2 regions of the Citricoccus sp. NR2 genome follow, and region 1 is predicted to be linked to the other one. Evidence: predicted binding sites of a transcription regulator. Region 1 holds the regulator's gene; the other holds the start of a gene.
What was found. Region 1 encodes HrcA, which represses chaperone genes, less so after heat shock. Its sites were predicted from a motif close to TTNGCACTCGNNNNNNNCGAGTGCNAA; they were not measured.

Region 1 (8,505 bases):
TACCCGATCGACGGCTCCGACTACCCAACGTTGCGTGACGCTCTCGACAAGCTCAAGCTCAACGACGCCGCCTTGAACTACGAACCAGAAACTTCGGTTGCTCTTGGCTTCGGCTTCCGAGTGGGCTTCCTGGGTCTACTACACCTGGAGATTATTCGCGAGCGCCTGGAGCGAGAGTTCAACCTCGATCTCATCTCGACCATGCCGAACGTGGTCTACGAAGTCACCACGGAGGACAAGTCCGTGGTCACCGTGACCAACCCCTCGGAATTCCCCGAAGGGAAGATCCTCTCGGTTCAGGAACCGATGGCCTCCGCCACGGTGATCGTCCCCAGCGAGTACATCGGTGCGGTCATGGAGTTGTGCCAGTCCAAGCGCGGTCACCTGCGCGGCATGGACTATCTCTCTGAAGAACGCGTTGAAATCCGTTATTGGATTCCGTTGGCCGAGATTGTCTTCGACTTCTTTGACCAGCTCAAATCCCGTACCAAGGGATATGCATCGCTGAACTGGCAGCCCGATGGGGACCAAGAAGCGGACCTGGTCAAGGTCGATATTCTGCTGCAGGGCGATGCCGTGGACGCTTTCTCGTCGATTACCCACCGCGACAAGGCATACTCCTACGGGGTCATGATGACCGGGAAGCTCAAGGAACTGATTCCTCGGCAACAGTTCGAGGTGCCGATCCAGGCGGCTATTGGTTCCCGGATCATCGCTCGTGAGAATATCCGGGCCATCCGCAAGGATGTCCTCTCCAAGTGCTACGGCGGCGATATTTCTCGTAAGCGGAAGTTGTTGGAAAAGCAGAAGGAAGGCAAGAAGCGGATGAAGATGGTCGGTCGCGTCGAAGTGCCGCAAGAGGCCTTCATTGCTGCACTGTCCTCCGACGGTGGTGGCGACCAAGCCAACGCCAAGAAGTGAGTCTGACGAGGAATTTGTGCCAGGAACTCCGATAACCGCGGATCCGGCTCCGACCGACGGACTACTGCCGGACACGGTAGCGCAGACCATTAAGATCGCCAAACGCTCCGGGGCTGCGCGGACCTTTTCGCTCTACGTTCATGTGCCGTTCTGCACGGTTCGGTGTGGCTACTGCGACTTCAACACCTATACGGCAGAAGACCTGGGCCCCGGAGCGTCCCGGACCAGCTACGCAGATACAGCCATCGCTGAGATTGCCTTCGCTGCCGACGTCATGAACGCCTCGGATATTCCGGCGCGTCAGTTGCACACCGTTTTCTTTGGCGGAGGCACCCCAACGCTGTTACCGGCCGCGGACCTGGTGCGCATTCTCGATGCTGCCCGTTCTCAATGGGGCATCGCCGAGGGTGCTGAGATCACCACGGAAGCAAACCCCGATTCGGTCACTCGGGAGTCGCTATGGAAGCTAGCCGAGGGCGGATTCACCCGAGTCTCCTTCGGTATGCAGTCTGCAGTGAACCACGTGCTGGACACTCTTGAGCGCACTCATCGTCCCGAGAACGTGCCAACGGCCGTAGCCTGGGCGCGGCAGGCCGGGCTGGAAGTCTCGCTCGACCTGATCTACGGGACACCTGGGGAGAGCCTTGAAGACTGGCGCACCACGCTCGATACTGCGCTTCAGCTACAACCGGACCACATTTCCGCTTACGGGCTCATCGTTGAAGAAGGCACCAAATTCGGTGCCGCCGTCCGGAGGGGAACCCAAGCAGATACTGATCCGGACGACCAAGCGGACAAGTACCTGCTGGCCGACACCGTGTTGGCTGAACGCGGCTATCACTGGTACGAAGTCTCAAACTGGGCGCACGATCCAGACCGGCGCGGCATCAACCAAGGTCGCCACAACGTCGCCTACTGGCGGGACCAAGATTGGTGGGGTGTGGGTCCCGGAGCGCATTCGCATCTAGCGGGGGTACGCTTCTGGAATGCCAAGCACCCTGCGGCCTACGCTCAGCGTTTAAGGACCGGAGTTTCTCCGGCGATCGGACGCGAAACCCCCGACGCAGAGGCTCGCCGGCTGGAGCGGATCATGCTGGGCGTGCGTCTATCGGAAGGACTGGCCATCGCAGATTTCGACGATGACGAGCCCTTGGATCGGGCGGAGATCACCAAGCTCATTGCCGACGGACTCATTGACGGTGCCGCAGCGTTGCGTGGTCGTATCATTCCTACCCTGCAGGGACGCCTGCTCGATGACGCCATCACCCGCCGACTCGCAGGATTCTGATCAATCATCATCAGCACGTTTTCGGCACCGGGTCGTATGCTGAGCCCATGACTTTCTTGCACTCTCACCTGGCGGTGCCTACGAATGGATTCGGCGCATGAGCGGGGGCTTGGTTGCTCTGCTCGACGACGTCGCTTCTATCGCCCGGGCAGCGGCGGCCAGCGTCGACGATGTGGCCGCGGCGGCCGGCCGGGCCAGCACCAAAGCCGTGGGTGTTGTCATCGACGATACGGCGGTGACTCCGCAGTACGTCGAGGGCGTGAAGCCGGCTCGTGAGTTGCCGATGATCTGGCGGATTGCCCGCGGGTCCCTGATCAACAAACTGGTGATCATCCTGCCAGTTGCCCTGCTCTTGAGCGAATTTTTGTCCTGGGCGCTGACACCGTTGCTGATGCTCGGCGGCTCATATCTGTGCTTTGAAGGCATGGAGAAGACCATCGAGAAGTTCCGCGGCGGATCTCACAAGGGCCACGGGGCCGATCATGAGCAGCCTCGTGATGAGGATACTCTCGTCAAGGCAGCTATTTTTACCGACCTCATCCTGTCGGCCGAAATCATGGTCCTTAGCCTCAATGAGGTTGCCGATGAGACTTTTTGGCGACGTGCCATCATCCTGATCATCGTTGGTATCGGTATCACCGCGGTCGTGTACGGCGTGGTTGCCTTGTTGGTGAAGATGGACGACATTGGGCTGAAGCTCGCCACTGGCCACCGTCCCCGGTGGGCGAGTTTTGGCCGCGGCTTGGTCACCGCGATGCCCAAGGTCCTCGCCACCATCGGCGTGATCGGGACACTGGCCATGCTGTGGGTTGGCGGACACATCATGGTGGTGGGAATGGACGAATTGGGCTTCTCAATGCCCTATCACCTCATCCACGGGGCTGAGGTGCTGGTTCCGGCCGGATTCTTGGCGTGGCTGGTCAACACCGCGCTGTCCCTTGTGGTCGGCGCTATCTGGGGCGCGATCCTGGCGGGGTTGTGGTCGCTCACGCCTTGGAGCCACGGTTTGGACAGCGACGACACAACGACGGACCACGAAGCTAGTAAGGGTGCCGCGTCGGCGCAGGGCGCGAAGCGCGCGGCGCTGGGTGGCAAAACGCCCGGCGCCATCGGCGCCGGTCATCAGCATCCAACCGAGAACTGACCCGCTGGGTCAGTCCGACCGACATCAGTTGATCAGGCGGAGGTTAAACGGGTAGCGGTAAGGTCGTCCCTTGTTGACCTCAATCCCGGCCACCACCCCGGAGATCGTCATGAACAGCCACAAGAGCACCGCGACGACTCCGAAGATGGCACCGATGATCGGGAGCAGCGCCAGCAGGTTGGCAACCACGGCAACCACGGTGAGGGGCAGAGTGAAGTTCAGTGCTTCCTTGGATTCCTGGGCCGTGAAGGGTCCACGGTCACGCATCACCATGAAGATGACGAGGGAAGGAATTGCGCCGAGGAATGCGCCAAAGTGGCTGAGCATGGCCCACTGGCGGTCTTCTTGAGGGGTCAGCGGCCGAGCCGAGGTCGAGCTGGAGTTCTCCGATGCGTCGCCGCGGGGGTAGCCAGGATGCTGAGCCACAGTTCACCGTGTCCTTTGTCTGCAGATTTCGTGCGGATGTCGGCCACTAGTTTACCGGTAAATCTGGGCTCCCCGGACGCGTACACAGGGCGCTCGAAAAACTCTCAGGGAATCACTGGTCGTCGTTCAGTTGACCGGGCTCGGTCAGGAAATCGATGACCTGCTCGACCCGCCCCAACAGGGATGGTTCGATGTCTGCGTAGGTGGTGACCTGACTCAACAAGCGCTTCCAGCCAAGACCCACATCCTCCTTGGTAGAGTGCGGCCACCCCAACCACCGAAGGATCCCGGTCTTCCAATCTTGACCACGGGGAATCTCGGGCCACGCCTCGAAACCCAGCACCCGAGGCTTGATGACCTGCCACACGTCCACATAGGGATGTCCCACGATCAGCACGTTGCCGGTTGAGCCCGGTACCGCCATGGCCTCGCGGGCGATGCGTTCTTCCTTCGAACCGGCGACCAAGTGATCCACGAGAATGCCCAGGCGGCGCTGCGGACCAGGGGAGAAATCACGGATTGCGCCAGCGAGATCGTCGACCCCGTGAAGCGGTTCCACGACAATACCCTCGACGCGCAGGTCGTCGCCCCATATTTTCTCCACCAGTTCGGCGTCGTGGACACCTTCTACCCAGATCCGAGAGGCGCGCGCAACGCGGGCCCGATGCTGTTCTACTTTCACGGAGCCGGAGGCGGTACGTCGGGGTGCGGAGCGGGTGGCGGCCACGTAGGGGACCAACCGGATCGGTTCGCCGTCGATCATGAATCCGTGACCCAACGGGAAGGAACGACGCGTACCGCGTCCGTCTTCCAACACGGCAAGATGCACTCCGCCGGAACGTTCGGTGCGGATGATCGCGCCGGTGAAGCCGGACGCGGACTCCTCGATGACCTCACCCACCTGGGCCGGGACATCGCGCACCTCGCGCTTGCTGGCCCGCGGGTCCAGAGAACCCGGACCCCAGGAATCCCAATTCATCGGTGTCTCCTTCGATCAACGCCAATCCGAACGCCAGAGACGCTACCATCGGGTGGGCTCCGACACCCGCAGCGCCACGATGCAATGGGCGCCGTTGACGTACTAGACTTAGCACTGAGCAATAGTGAGTGCTAATGACAGCTGACTCGGTTGAGGAGGGGTGAACATGTCTGAATTGCCGCGTCGAATGAAGGTTCTGCAAGCGATCGTCGAAGACTATGTCTCCTCCCGTGAGCCGGTGGGGTCCAAAGCGCTGGTGGATCGACACGATCTGGGAGTGTCCTCGGCCACCGTGCGTAATGACATGGCGGCGCTGGAAGAAGAAGGACTGATCGCCGCCCCGCATACTTCCGCTGGACGCATCCCCACGGACAAGGGCTACCGGCTCTTCGTCGATCGGATCTCGGATGTGCGCCCGCTTTCGGCGGCCGAGAAACGCGCCGTCCAGATGCTCTTGGACGCCACTGATGACATCAACGACATGATGGCCCACAGCGTGCGGCTGCTTGCCCAGCTGACCCAGCAGGTCGCCATCCTCCAGTATCCACACCTCGACTCCGCGACGGTGCGGCACCTGGAAATGGTTTCGCTCGGACACGGCCGGGTGCTGGTGGTACTGATCCTCTCCTCCGGCAAAGTGGACCAGCGCACCGTCGCCATCGAGGAGCCGTTCACGGAGACGGACCTCGACGTCGTCAAGCAGACGTTCCTTGGCCACCTTCAGGGAGTGGGGCCAGCGCATGCCTCGGCCGCCATGGAAGTGGCGATGGAGCTGATTCCGCCGACCGAACAACACCTCGCCGGTTCCTTGCGAGAGGCGCTGGAGGCCTTGTTCGCCACTGGCCGAGAAGATCGCATCATCTTGGCCGGCACTGCTAACCTGGCACGCACCCCGGGGGACTTCCCGTACTCGATCGGACCGATCTTGGAAGCCCTCGAGGAGCAGGTCGTGTTGCTGAAGCTTCTCACGGAAATGGACCAAGACCTCAACGGACTCTCGGTACGCATTGGCACCGAGAATTCGGGTTCGCTCGCCGAGACCTCTGTGATCGCCGCGGGATATGGCCCCGGCCAGATTTCGAAGCTGGGCGTGGTAGGTCCGACCCGCATGGACTATCCCGGAACGATGGCCGCAGTGCGCGCTGTCGCCCGCTATTTGTCCCGCATTCTCGCGCAGTAGCGCGCCGGAAGAGGATCCCGGCACGCACGCATAACTGACGTTTCACCGATTGGAAGGAAGACTCGACACCGTGGCTGACCACTATGAGGTTCTGGGTGTCTCTCGCGAGGCGACCCGCGAGGAGATCAAACGCGCCTACCGCAAGAAGGCCCGCCGACTGCACCCGGACCACAACCCCTCACCCGAGGCGGCTGAGGAATTCAAGAACGTCTCCCGCGCCTACGATGTGCTTCAGGACGAGAACAAGCGGCGCAACTATGACGCCACGGGTAACGAGAACGGACAGGCCGCAGGCGGCTTCGGTGGTGCGGGCGGCTTCGGCGGCTTCTCCGATATTTTCGAGACATTCTTTGGTGGCGGACAGGCCTCCGGTCCGGCAAGCCGTGCCCGGCGCGGTCAGGATGCGCTGATCACCGTTCCGATCGACCTCCACGACGCCGTGTTCGGCGTGGACAAGACCATCGAGGTCGACACCGCGGTGCGCTGCGAGACGTGCAACGGCACCTGCTGCGAGCCCGGTACCTCTCCGGAGACCTGTAGCCACTGTGCCGGACAGGGACAAGTACGCCGCCCGGTCCGCTCCATTCTGGGCACCGTGATGACCGCTGAGCCGTGCCCGCAGTGCCGTGGCTTCGGCACCACCATCCCCAGCCCCTGCCACGAATGCGGTGGGCAGGGTCGAGTGCGCGATCGTGCATCGATGACCATCAAGATCCCTGCCGGTGTGGACGTGGGCACCCGCATCCAGCTCGCCGGGCGCGGCGAGGCCGGTATCGGCGGGGGGCCCAATGGTGACCTGTTCGTGGAGATCGACGTCCGCAATCACGACGTGTTCACCCGCGATGGCGTGCACCTGACCGCCACCATGTCGCTGCCGATGACGGCCGCGGCGCTGGGCACCGAGGTCACCCTGGATACTTTTGACGGGGAGCAGTCCATCAAGGTCAAGCCCGGAACCCAGTCCGGCGAAGTGCACACCCTGAAGGGACTCGGCGTTGGCCGCTTGCGTGGTACCGGTCGCGGCGATCTGAAGGTGACCCTGCGCGTGGAGACCCCTTCCAAGCTGGATGACGAACAGCGCGAGCTCCTCGAGAAGCTGGCCCAGCTGCGCCATGAAGACATCGTGCACGGACAGGTCGAGACTCGCGGGCTGTTCTCCAAACTCAAGGAGAACTGGCGTAACCGTGACTGATCCGCTGTTTCTGGTGCCCGCCGGCAGCCTGGCTGGTCTTGAAGAAGGCGACCAGGTACGGCTCGGCTCGGCTGAATCCGCCCACGCGGTGAAAGCCATGCGGCTGCAGGCCGGGGAGACCGTACTGGTCGCCGATGGATGCGGGCAGTACGCCACCGGCGTGGTCTCGGATACCTCGGCCGTCGCAATGTCCGTGACGATCCAGCAGTGGGGGAGCACCCCCGAAGCGCAGCCGCGTCTGGTGTTGGTCCAGGCGCTGGCAAAAGGCGACCGGGACCTGTTGGGCGTCCAGACGGCCACTGAAGTGGGTGTCGACGCCGTCATCCCGTGGGAGGCTCAGCGCTCGGTGGTCCGGCTGAAGTCCGACAAAATCGACAAAACGCTGGCTAAATGGCGGACGAGCCTGGAAACGGCGGCCAAGCAGGCCCGCCGCACTCGGGTTCCTACCTTGCGCGATCCCGTGACCGGCACCGACATTGCGGGCCTGGTGGCCAGCGACACGATAGTTCTCGTCCTGGACGAGAACGCCACCGACTCGTTGGCTGCTGTTGTGTCCGGATGGGAACCGGCACACCTGCGGGCCGCCGTTGATTTGGTGCTCGTCGTCGGCCCGGAAGGCGGCATCAGTGATGCGGAGGTGTCCGCGCTGGTTGAGGCCGGGGCGTATCGGGTGCGCATGGGCGAGCACGTCATGCGTTCATCCACGGCCGGACCCATCGCGGTCGCTCTCGTCCAACAACTGTTGTCCCGCTGGTGAGGACCCGGGATAAACTGAGGCAACCGCGGGATTGACCAAGCCCGACCCAGCATCCGAGGGAGATGACCCGTCCACTGTGACTGACCTGGAACAGCCAGCCTCCGCCGACGACGAAATCAGCATCAGCTTCTCGTCCGCCGACGCCATGATCCGAACCTTCGGTCCCCAAGACCTGCTGTTGCGCGTGCTCGAAGGCGTCTATCCCGGGCTCCGGCTGTCCGTACGCGGAGAAACCCTCACCGTTTCCGGCCCGGCCCCGGCGGTGCGCCAGACCGAGACCATCGTGGATGAGCTGCATGGCACCGCCCAATCGGGGGTGACCGTCTCGGCGGACGTCATTGAACAAACCGTGTCGTCCGTGCGTCAGGCCGCCAACCCCACTGATATGTCGGCCCGACGGGGCACGGAGTCCATTGTCTCCTCGCGCGGTCGCGCCATCCGGCCCAAAACGATCAACCAACAGAGTTACGTCGAGGCCATCGACCACAACACCGTCATCTTTGGGCTCGGCCCAGCCGGCACCGGCAAGACCTACCTCGCGATGGCAAAAGCAGTTCAGGCGTTGCAAGCGCGCGAGGTCAACCGCATTATCCTCACCCGCCCGGCGGTGGAGGCCGG
Region 2 (8,505 bases), 530 kb from region 1:
CCCAGAGCTTGAAGGACTTCGGCGCCGACGAGCCCGGCCGTGTCGGGTCCACCGACTATAGCGACCACCAGGATGTCGACTGCTTCGGCGAGTTCGCGCGGCGTCGAATGGTAGGTGTAGCCCGGGGTGTCCTTCGCGCGGCGGGACCAGTAGTGGATTTCACTGCTCAGGGCTTCAAAGCGGCGGGCAATATCGAAGCCAATGCGCCCGAGCCCGAGGATGCCCACCCGGCGGTGGTGCGCTCGGGTGCTGAAGGGGAACGGCCCTTCCTGCCATTTTCCGCTGCGCACGAACCGGTCGGCCGCGGAGAAGCGACGCATGGTGTCGAGGTAGAGCCCCAGTGCGGTGTCGGCGACACATTCGTTGAGCACGTCGGGGGTGTTCGACAGCGGGATGTTGCGCTCGCGGAGCCCTTCGACGTCGTGAGCGTCGTAGCCGACCCCGAAATTCATCACGGCCTCGAGGTGCGGCAGCCGGTCCAGCATCATGGCGTCGACCCCGCTGCCGGCGGTGGCCACCGCGATCTTGATGGTCTCCCCGTGCTCGACGAGAAACTCGGCGCGGTCGTGCCGGGAAGCCGGGTAATGCAGTGGCTGGAGCTGGCCTTCGAGCTCCTCCTCGACCAGCGGATGCTGGCGTCCGATAGAGAGGACCGCGCCACGGTAGGCGTCGAGGGCAGAGGCAGGCAGGTTCAGCAATTCCGACATGGTCTTCATCCTACCCACGACAATGCCCTGCCGGACCAGGTCCAGCAGGGCATTGAGCGCGAATCAGTGACCAGAATCGGTCACCTGGGATTCAACGTGATCAGCGGGGATCAGTCTTCGTCCTCATCCTCGACCTTGTCAGCCACCAGGGTCTCGGTGGTCAGCACCAGAGCCGCGATGGAGGCGGCGTTCTGCAGGGCAGAGCGGGTGACCTTCACCGGGTCGATGACGCCGTCGGCGAGCAGGTCGCCGTAGACGCCGGTCTTGGCGTTGAAGCCGTGGTTGGGCTCCAGCTGGGCCACCTTGGAGACCACGACGGAGCCGTCTTCGCCGGCGTTCAGGGAGATCCAGCGCAGCGGCTGCACCAGGGCCTTACGGACGACGTCGACGCCGTGTGCCGCATCGCCAGAGAGCGCGGACACATCAGCATCCTCGTCCAGTACGGACAGGGCGTTGATCAGTGCGGTACCGCCGCCCGCCACGATGCCCTCTTCCAGAGCAGCGCGGGTGGAGTTCACGGCATCCTCGATGCGGGCCTTGCGCTCCTTGAGCTCCACCTCGGTGGCAGCGCCGACCTTGATGACGCCCACGCCGCCGGCCAGCTTGGCCAGGCGCTCCTGGAGCTTCTCACGGTCCCAGTCAGAGTCGGTGGCGTCGATCTCAGCCTTGATCTGTGCCACGCGTGCCTCCACGTCGTCCGCGGAGCCTGCACCCTCGACGATCGTGGTGTTGTCCTTGGTCACGGTGATACGGCGAGCAGAGCCGAGCACCTCGGTGCCGACCTGATCCAGCTTCATGCCCAGATCCGGGGAGACCACCTGTGCGCCGGTGAGGATCGCGATGTCCTGCATCATGGCCTTGCGGCGGTCACCGAAGCCCGGAGCCTTCACGGCCACGGCATTCAGGGTGCCGCGCAGCTTGTTGACCACCAGGGTGGACAGGGCTTCGCCCTCGACGTCCTCGGCGATGATGAACAGCGGCTTCTTCTCCTGCAGGATCTTCTCCAGCAGCGGCAGGAACTCCTGAACGTTGGAAATCTTGCCGGAGTTCAGCAGGATGTAGGCATCCTCCAGCACGGCTTCCTGACGCTCGGCGTCGGTGACCATGTGCGGGGAGAGGTAGCCCTTGTCGAACTGCATACCCTCGGTGATCTCCAGCTCGGTGGAGGTCGTGGAGGACTCTTCGATGGTGATCACGCCGTCGGCGCCGACAGTGTCGAAAGCGCGGGCCAGCAGCTCGCCGACCTCGTCGGACTGAGCCGAAATCGCGGCCACGTGGGCCACATTCTTGCCTTCGACGTCGCGGGCGTTCTCCTGCAGGCGCTTCTCGACGGCGGCGGTGGCCACCTCGATGCCCTTCTTGACCTCGTTCGGGGCCGCACCGGCGGCCACCAGACGCATGCCCTCGTTCACGAGAGCCTGGGCCAGCACGGTGGCGGTGGTGGTGCCGTCACCGGCGATGTCGTTGGTCTTGGTGGCGACTTCCTTCGCCAGCTGAGCACCCATGTTCTCGTAAGGGTCCTCAAGCTCCACGTCGCGGGCGATGGTCACACCGTCGTTGGTGATGTTGGGTGCGCCCCAGGCCTTATCGAGCACCACGTTGCGGCCCTTGGGGCCGAGGGTGACCTTGACGGTATCGGCGAGCTTGTCGATACCGGCCTGTAGCGCACGGCGAGCGTCGTCGTTGAACAACAGCTGCTTTGCCATGTGTTGTTACTCCTCTAAATCTGTTCTGACGTCTGAAGTAGAGCGGCCCAGCCGGCCGGTGGCCGACCGGGCCCGCTCTCAGGTGGTCTTAATCAGCGCTGCTGAGTCACTTGGTGACGACGGCCAGCACGTCGCGAGCGGAGAGCACCAGGTACTCCTCACCGCCGTACTTGACCTCGGTGCCACCGTACTTCGAGAACAGCACCACGTCGCCCTCGTTCACGTCCACGGCGATGCGCTCACCGTTGTCGGCCACGCGGCCGGGGCCCACTGCCACCACGGTGCCCTCCTGGGGCTTCTCCTTGGCGGTGTCCGGGATGACCAGACCGGAAGCGGTGGTCTGCTCGGCTTCCAGCGGACGGACAACAATACGATCCTCGAGGGGCTTGATAGAGACGGCCATGTCCGCACTCTCCTTCTGTAGTTCCATAAATCTGTTGTGCGCCGGGGGCGAGCCAACCGTCGTCGCGGGTGCCGGATGGCTAGTCCTTCAAGGCTTTGTCACTCGCTATGCTCGAGTGCTAATCCGACTCTAAGCCGAGACTTAGCACTCGGTCAAGGTGAGTGCCAGTGTTGCGTTCACCTAAGCGGCTACAGACGGCGGTACCGTGGAGTGGTGACTGATTCCTCCACCACCGGCGCTTCGGCGCTTGCCCCCGTATTGCGCCCCGAGGGGTGGGAGCTGCTACGGCGACTCTCGGATGAGCTCGGCGACCATCGCGCCTACCGCGACGAGGATGCCCTACGCTGGTCCACCCAGTTACGCGGCGAGGGACACGACCCAGAAACCGTGGCCGCGGTGCTCACCCAGTTGCGGCTACGGTCCCGAGCGGTGGAGAAATTCGGCCCGTTCACCGATCACATGGTCTTCACCGACGACGGCTTACAGCAAGCCACCCGGCTCTCGGTGGCGGCCCGGCACGCTCACCGATTCCAGGACGCCGGGGTGACATCCGTGGCAGACCTCGGATGCGGACTGGGCGCTGACGCCCTAGCCATGGCCGCCCTGGATCTGAATGTCACCGCGGTCGAGATGGACGAGTCCACTGCGGCGGCGGCCATGATTAATCTCATGCCGTTCCCGAACGCCACCGTTATCTGTGCCGACGCGATGGACTGGCACGACGGGCTGGACGAGAGCTCACGCCCGGAGGCGTACTGGTTGGATCCGGCACGGCGAGTGCTCGATGGCTCCAGCGCAGACACCACCGGGGGCTCGACACGAATCTTCGATCCCGCGGCGTTCTCGCCTCCCCTGTCCTTCGTGGAGCGCCTGGCCGGCACCGGAGCCCCAGTGGGGGTCAAATTGGGCCCGGGCCTACCCCATGCAGCCATTCCGGAGACCGCAGAAGCGCAGTGGATCTCGGTGGATGGGTCACTGTTGGAAACCGTGCTGTGGTTCAACGCGGTGCGTCGAGATGATGTACGTCGCGGCGCATTGGTGATCGATGCGGCAGGAAGCACCAGCGAGCTGATCAGCGCCGCTGATTTCGACGATGACCCGGAGGTGCCGGTGTCCGGGCGCGAGGGCATCGCCGGGTACTTATACGAGCCTGATTCCGCGGTGATCCGTTCCGGGCTCATCCGACAGCTGGTGGCCGATACCTTCGGTTCGGTGGGCGGGCGAATGTTGGACGAACACATCGCCTATTTCTGCGCCGATGAACCCGTGTCTACGCCGTTCGCTACCGGCTACCGGGTGCTGGACGTGCTGCCATACAGCGTCAAGGGGCTGCGCCGCTGGGTGCAGGAGCAGTCGATGACGCGACTCGACATCAAGAAACGCGGTGTCGATGTGGTGCCCGAGGAACTGCGCCGACTGCTGATGTCGGGTCAAAAGAAGAAGCAGCAGAAGTCCGGCGGCTCCACGCCTGCTCCGCGCACGGCAACCCTGGTTCTCACTCGTGTGGGCGAAGACCGGCTCGCCGTGGTGGTCGAGCCGGTCTAATCCGTCCTAGAAGTAGACCGCCAGCGGGAGACCGGCGTCGTCGCGCACCGAGACGTCAGTCTCGAAGATGCCGCTGAGCACATCGTCGCGCATGATCTCTTCGGGCGTGCCGAAATGCACCGCCTGACCGTTCTTCATCGCCAGGATGCGGTCCGCATATCGACCCGCGAAGTTGATGTCGTGCAGCACCACGACCACGGTGCGCCCCAACTCATCGGCGGCGCGTCGCAACTGCTTCATCATGCGCACGGAGTGCTTCATGTCGAGGTTGTTCAGGGGTTCGTCGAGCAGGATGTAGTCGGTGTCCTGAGCCAGCACCATGGCGACGTAGGCCCGCTGGCGCTGCCCACCGGAGAGCTGGTCGAGGAAACGATCCTGCAGATCAGTGAGCTCCAGGAACCCCAAGGCAAGATCGATCTGACGCTCACATTCCGGCGTCAGGCGGCCCTTGGAGTACGGGTAACGGCCGAAGCCCACCAGCTGGCGCACAGTGAGGCGGGTGACGAAGTGGTTCTCCTGACGCAGGATCGCCAGCGTCTGAGCCACGTCCTTGCTGCGAGCCTTAGTGACATCGAGACCGGCCACCTGGATAGTGCCGGTGTCGACCTCCTGGAGGCGGCCGATCATCGTGAGGATCGTGGATTTTCCGGCACCGTTGGGTCCCACCAGCGCGGTGATTCCGCCCGCCGGAATCTCGACGTCGACGGGTCCGATCGTGACGGAGTCGCTGTAGCGCCGCGAGACATTCTCGAGAGTGATCACAGTCGTCCCTTTCTCATCACCACGATCAAGAAGACCAGACCACCGATGAGTTCGATGATGATGGTGACCGCTCCCTGAGCGTAGAAGAAGTTGCGAAGAATGAAGTAAGCCCCGGCCAAGATGACGTATCCCAGCAGGAACGCCATGGGCAGGATGAGCCGGTGGTCGTAGGAGTCCGTGAATGTATACGCCAGGGTGGCGATGAGGAAGCCGAGGAAGGTCATCGGACCCACCAGCGAGGTCGTCACAGACATGAGGATGGAAACGAGCAGGAGGGTGATCATCACTTCGCGACGGTGGTTCAGCCCCAGGTTGTTGGCGGTGTCGCGGCCCAGGGCGATGACGTTCATTTTCCGTGCCCGCAGCCACAGGATGACACAGCACACCACGACCATCGGGATGGCGTAGGGCAAGTATTCGCTGGAGGCGTTGGAGATATTGCCAAACATCCGGGCCGAGAGCACGTCGAACTCGTTGGGGTCGAGCATGCGTTGCATGAAGGTAGACATCGATCCCAGACCGCCGCCGATCACCACGCCGACGAGCAACATAATGTGGATATTGCTGAACCGGCCCGAAAGTAGCCAACCATACAGTGCGGCGGCAAAGCCGATCATCAGCAGAATCTGTCCGAGGTAGGCGCCCACGCCCAGCACCATGGTGACCCCGCCTGCACCGAAGAAGAAGATGACCGCGGTATTCACGGCCAGGTACAGGGACTCAAAACCCATAATCGACGGGGTGATGATCCGGTTGGAGGTGGCCGTCTGGAAGGACACGGTGGCGAAGGACTGACACGCGATCACGATGATCATCACGATGAGGTTGGTGGCCCGCATCTCGGCAATCTTCCAGAAGCCCGGCGTACCGAAGTCCATCGGATTGTCGTAAGCGAGGAAACCGAAGGTGATCGCCACTGCGGCAATGCTCAGGCCGGTCATGATCAGGATGTACCGGCGGCGGTGCCTGGCATCCATGAAGGCGCCGGTCCGTCGGGCCGATGTGGAGGTCGCCTCGCCAGCGCCGCGCAAGGAGTCCAGTTCGAAGGTGGACTCCGCAGGCTTCAGAACATCAGACATGACGACGCCTCCTGACGAGCAGGATCACGAAGACGGTGGCGCCCAGCACCCCCAGGATCAATGAAACCGGAATCTCGAAGGGCATGATGATGGTGCGACCGATGATGTCGCAGAGGGTGACGATGCAGATGCCCACCAGACAGACCCAGGGCAGATTGGAGCGCAGGTTGTCGCCGCGGAACAGCGAGACGATGTTCGGCACGATGAGCCCGAGGAAGGGCAGAGCGCCAATCACCACGGTCACGACGCCGGAGACGATGGCGACCATGGACACGCCGGTGAAGATGACCGCATTGTAGTTCAGCCCGACGTTGGTGGCGACCTCTTTGCCGAGCCCGGCCACGGTGAACCGGTCGGCGATGATGAACACGAGCACGGTGACGATCGCGACGATCCACAACAGTTCGTACCGGCCGCGCACCACCCCGGTGAAGGAGCCGGCGAACCAGATGCCCAGCTGCTGGAGCATGTCGGTCTGGAGCGCCAGGAAGGTGGAGACGGATCCGATCACCGCACCAAGCATGATGCCAATCAGCGGGACGATCAGTGAGGATTTCAGGGTCACCCGGCGCAAGAAGAGGAAGAAGACCACGGTGCCGATGAAGGCGAAGATGATGGCGCCGACCATCCGCACGAAAATTGAAGGGTTCGGCAGCAGGATCATCGTGAGCAATAGTCCCAGTCCGGCCCACTCGGTGGTGCCCGTGGTCGAGGGCTCCACGAACCGGTTCTGCGTCATCAGCTGCATCACCAGCCCGCACATGGCCATGGCCGCACCGGCCAAGACCAGGGCGATGGTCCGGGGAACGCGGGTGATGAAGAACATCTCCTGACCATCTTCGTGGCCAGCAATATCAAAAACGCCGATGTGCAACGAGAGGTACACGAGCCCGCCGGTGATCACCACACCGATCAGCAGGGGCCACGCCTGCGACCACAGGGACTTTCGCTCTGCCAGCTCACTCGGCGGATCCTTCTCCGCCCCTAGCGGGACGGAAGCGCGCTCGACTGCGGCCTCGTCGTCAATGGTCGTACTCATCTCATGCCCCTCATGGTGTGTCTCCCCCGGCACGCAATCACCGACCGGAAGCCGTTTCCCGCTTCCGGCCGGTGGACCAACCGCGTGGGTTATTAGCTCAGCTCAGCGATCAGCTGGCCGCCTCGAAGGCGTCCGCCAGATCATTGAACAGCTCGGTGTAGTGCTGGATGTCCTCAGCGGTGTAGAAGTCCGGGTTCAGGTAGACGATATTGCCTTCCTGGATGGCCGGAACGTTCTGCAGGGCCTCAGACTCTTCGAGCAGTTCCTCAGCGGAGTTGGCCTGGGCGTCACCGGTGCCGGCGTCGCGGTCCAGCACGATCAGCCATTCGGGGTTGGCGTCAGCGATAGCTTCCACGGAAATATCATCGCCCTGGTGGTTGGTCGAGCCATCCTGCTCCAGCGCCGGGGTCAGGTCCAGTACGTCAAACACGGGGCCAACAGCGCGGCCGGTGCTTGGTGCGGAGTAGTTGATGTCGCCGCCGGTAGTGATCAGACCGGCCACGGTCCACTCCTCGTTGTAGGCAGCCTGAGCGCGCTCGATGGATTCATCGAAGTCGGCGATGAGCTGCTCGGCGGAGTCCCGCTGGCCGAAGACCTCGCCCAACAGCGTGGTGAGTTCGCGCAACTGCTCGTCGAGCGGGTTGGCTTCGATGTCGATGTTGGTGTCCACGAAGGCCGCATCCGGTGCCAGTTCCTGGAGATCTTCGGCGTACTGGGTGAAGCGCTGACCGTTGAGAATCAGGTCGGGCTCCACCGCCACGACACCCTCCATGTCGGGCTCGCGGTGGTTGCCGAGGTTCACGATGTCGGAGTTCTCGTGGTAAGCAGCCAGTTGGTCGTTCTCGGGCATCAGGTCCACGGGAGCTGCGGTCAGCTCGACACCCCAGTCGGCTAGGGTGCCGAAGATGCGGTTGTCGGTGGCCACGATCGACTGCGGGTCGGCAGGAAGCTCGACGGTGTTGCCGGACATATCGGTCACGTCGCTGGCGGCTTCGCCACCTTCGGCGGCTGCGTTCTCGGTGGTGGTCGCTTCGGCGTCACCGGCGCCATCGCCGGAAGCGTCGCCGCCGCAGGCGGTCAGGCCGAGTGCGGCGGCGGTGACGAATGCCATCACTCCGAGCCGAGTGCGACTCATCTTCTTCATCATGTATCTCCCAAGTGTGTTCGGTATGAACGTCAGATTTCTTCAGTGTTCGCGCGGTCTAAAACCAGCCATGACGACCAGGCCGTGTAAGCCAAGGTAAACCTAACACGAAATAGTCTA

Region 2: the regulator HrcA is predicted to act here: its motif matches at 2,958-2,984, upstream of groES (co-chaperone GroES).

The regions. Positions count from the first base shown of each region.
Region 1 covers NZ_CP115154.1:2,253,193-2,261,697, forward strand. The annotation lists gene lepA (translation elongation factor 4) at 1-921, shown strand, start outside; gene hemW (radical SAM family heme chaperone HemW) at 938-2,209, shown strand; gene O1A05_RS10530 (DUF808 domain-containing protein) at 2,307-3,353, shown strand; gene O1A05_RS10535 (DUF4870 domain-containing protein) at 3,378-3,779, opposite strand; gene O1A05_RS10540 (DUF3097 domain-containing protein) at 3,892-4,758, opposite strand; gene hrcA (heat-inducible transcriptional repressor HrcA) at 4,925-5,938, shown strand; gene dnaJ (molecular chaperone DnaJ) at 6,009-7,130, shown strand; gene O1A05_RS10555 (16S rRNA (uracil(1498)-N(3))-methyltransferase) at 7,123-7,887, shown strand; gene O1A05_RS10560 (PhoH family protein) at 7,964-8,505, shown strand, end outside.
Region 2 covers NZ_CP115154.1:1,722,609-1,731,113, reverse strand. The annotation lists gene O1A05_RS08205 (2-hydroxyacid dehydrogenase) at 1-707, opposite strand, end outside; gene groL (chaperonin GroEL) at 818-2,413, opposite strand; gene groES (co-chaperone GroES) at 2,520-2,816, opposite strand; gene O1A05_RS08190 (THUMP-like domain-containing protein) at 3,030-4,361, shown strand; gene O1A05_RS08185 (iron ABC transporter ATP-binding protein) at 4,368-5,123, opposite strand; gene O1A05_RS08180 (iron chelate uptake ABC transporter family permease subunit) at 5,120-6,202, opposite strand; gene O1A05_RS08175 (ABC transporter permease) at 6,195-7,241, opposite strand; gene O1A05_RS08170 (siderophore ABC transporter substrate-binding protein) at 7,351-8,376, opposite strand.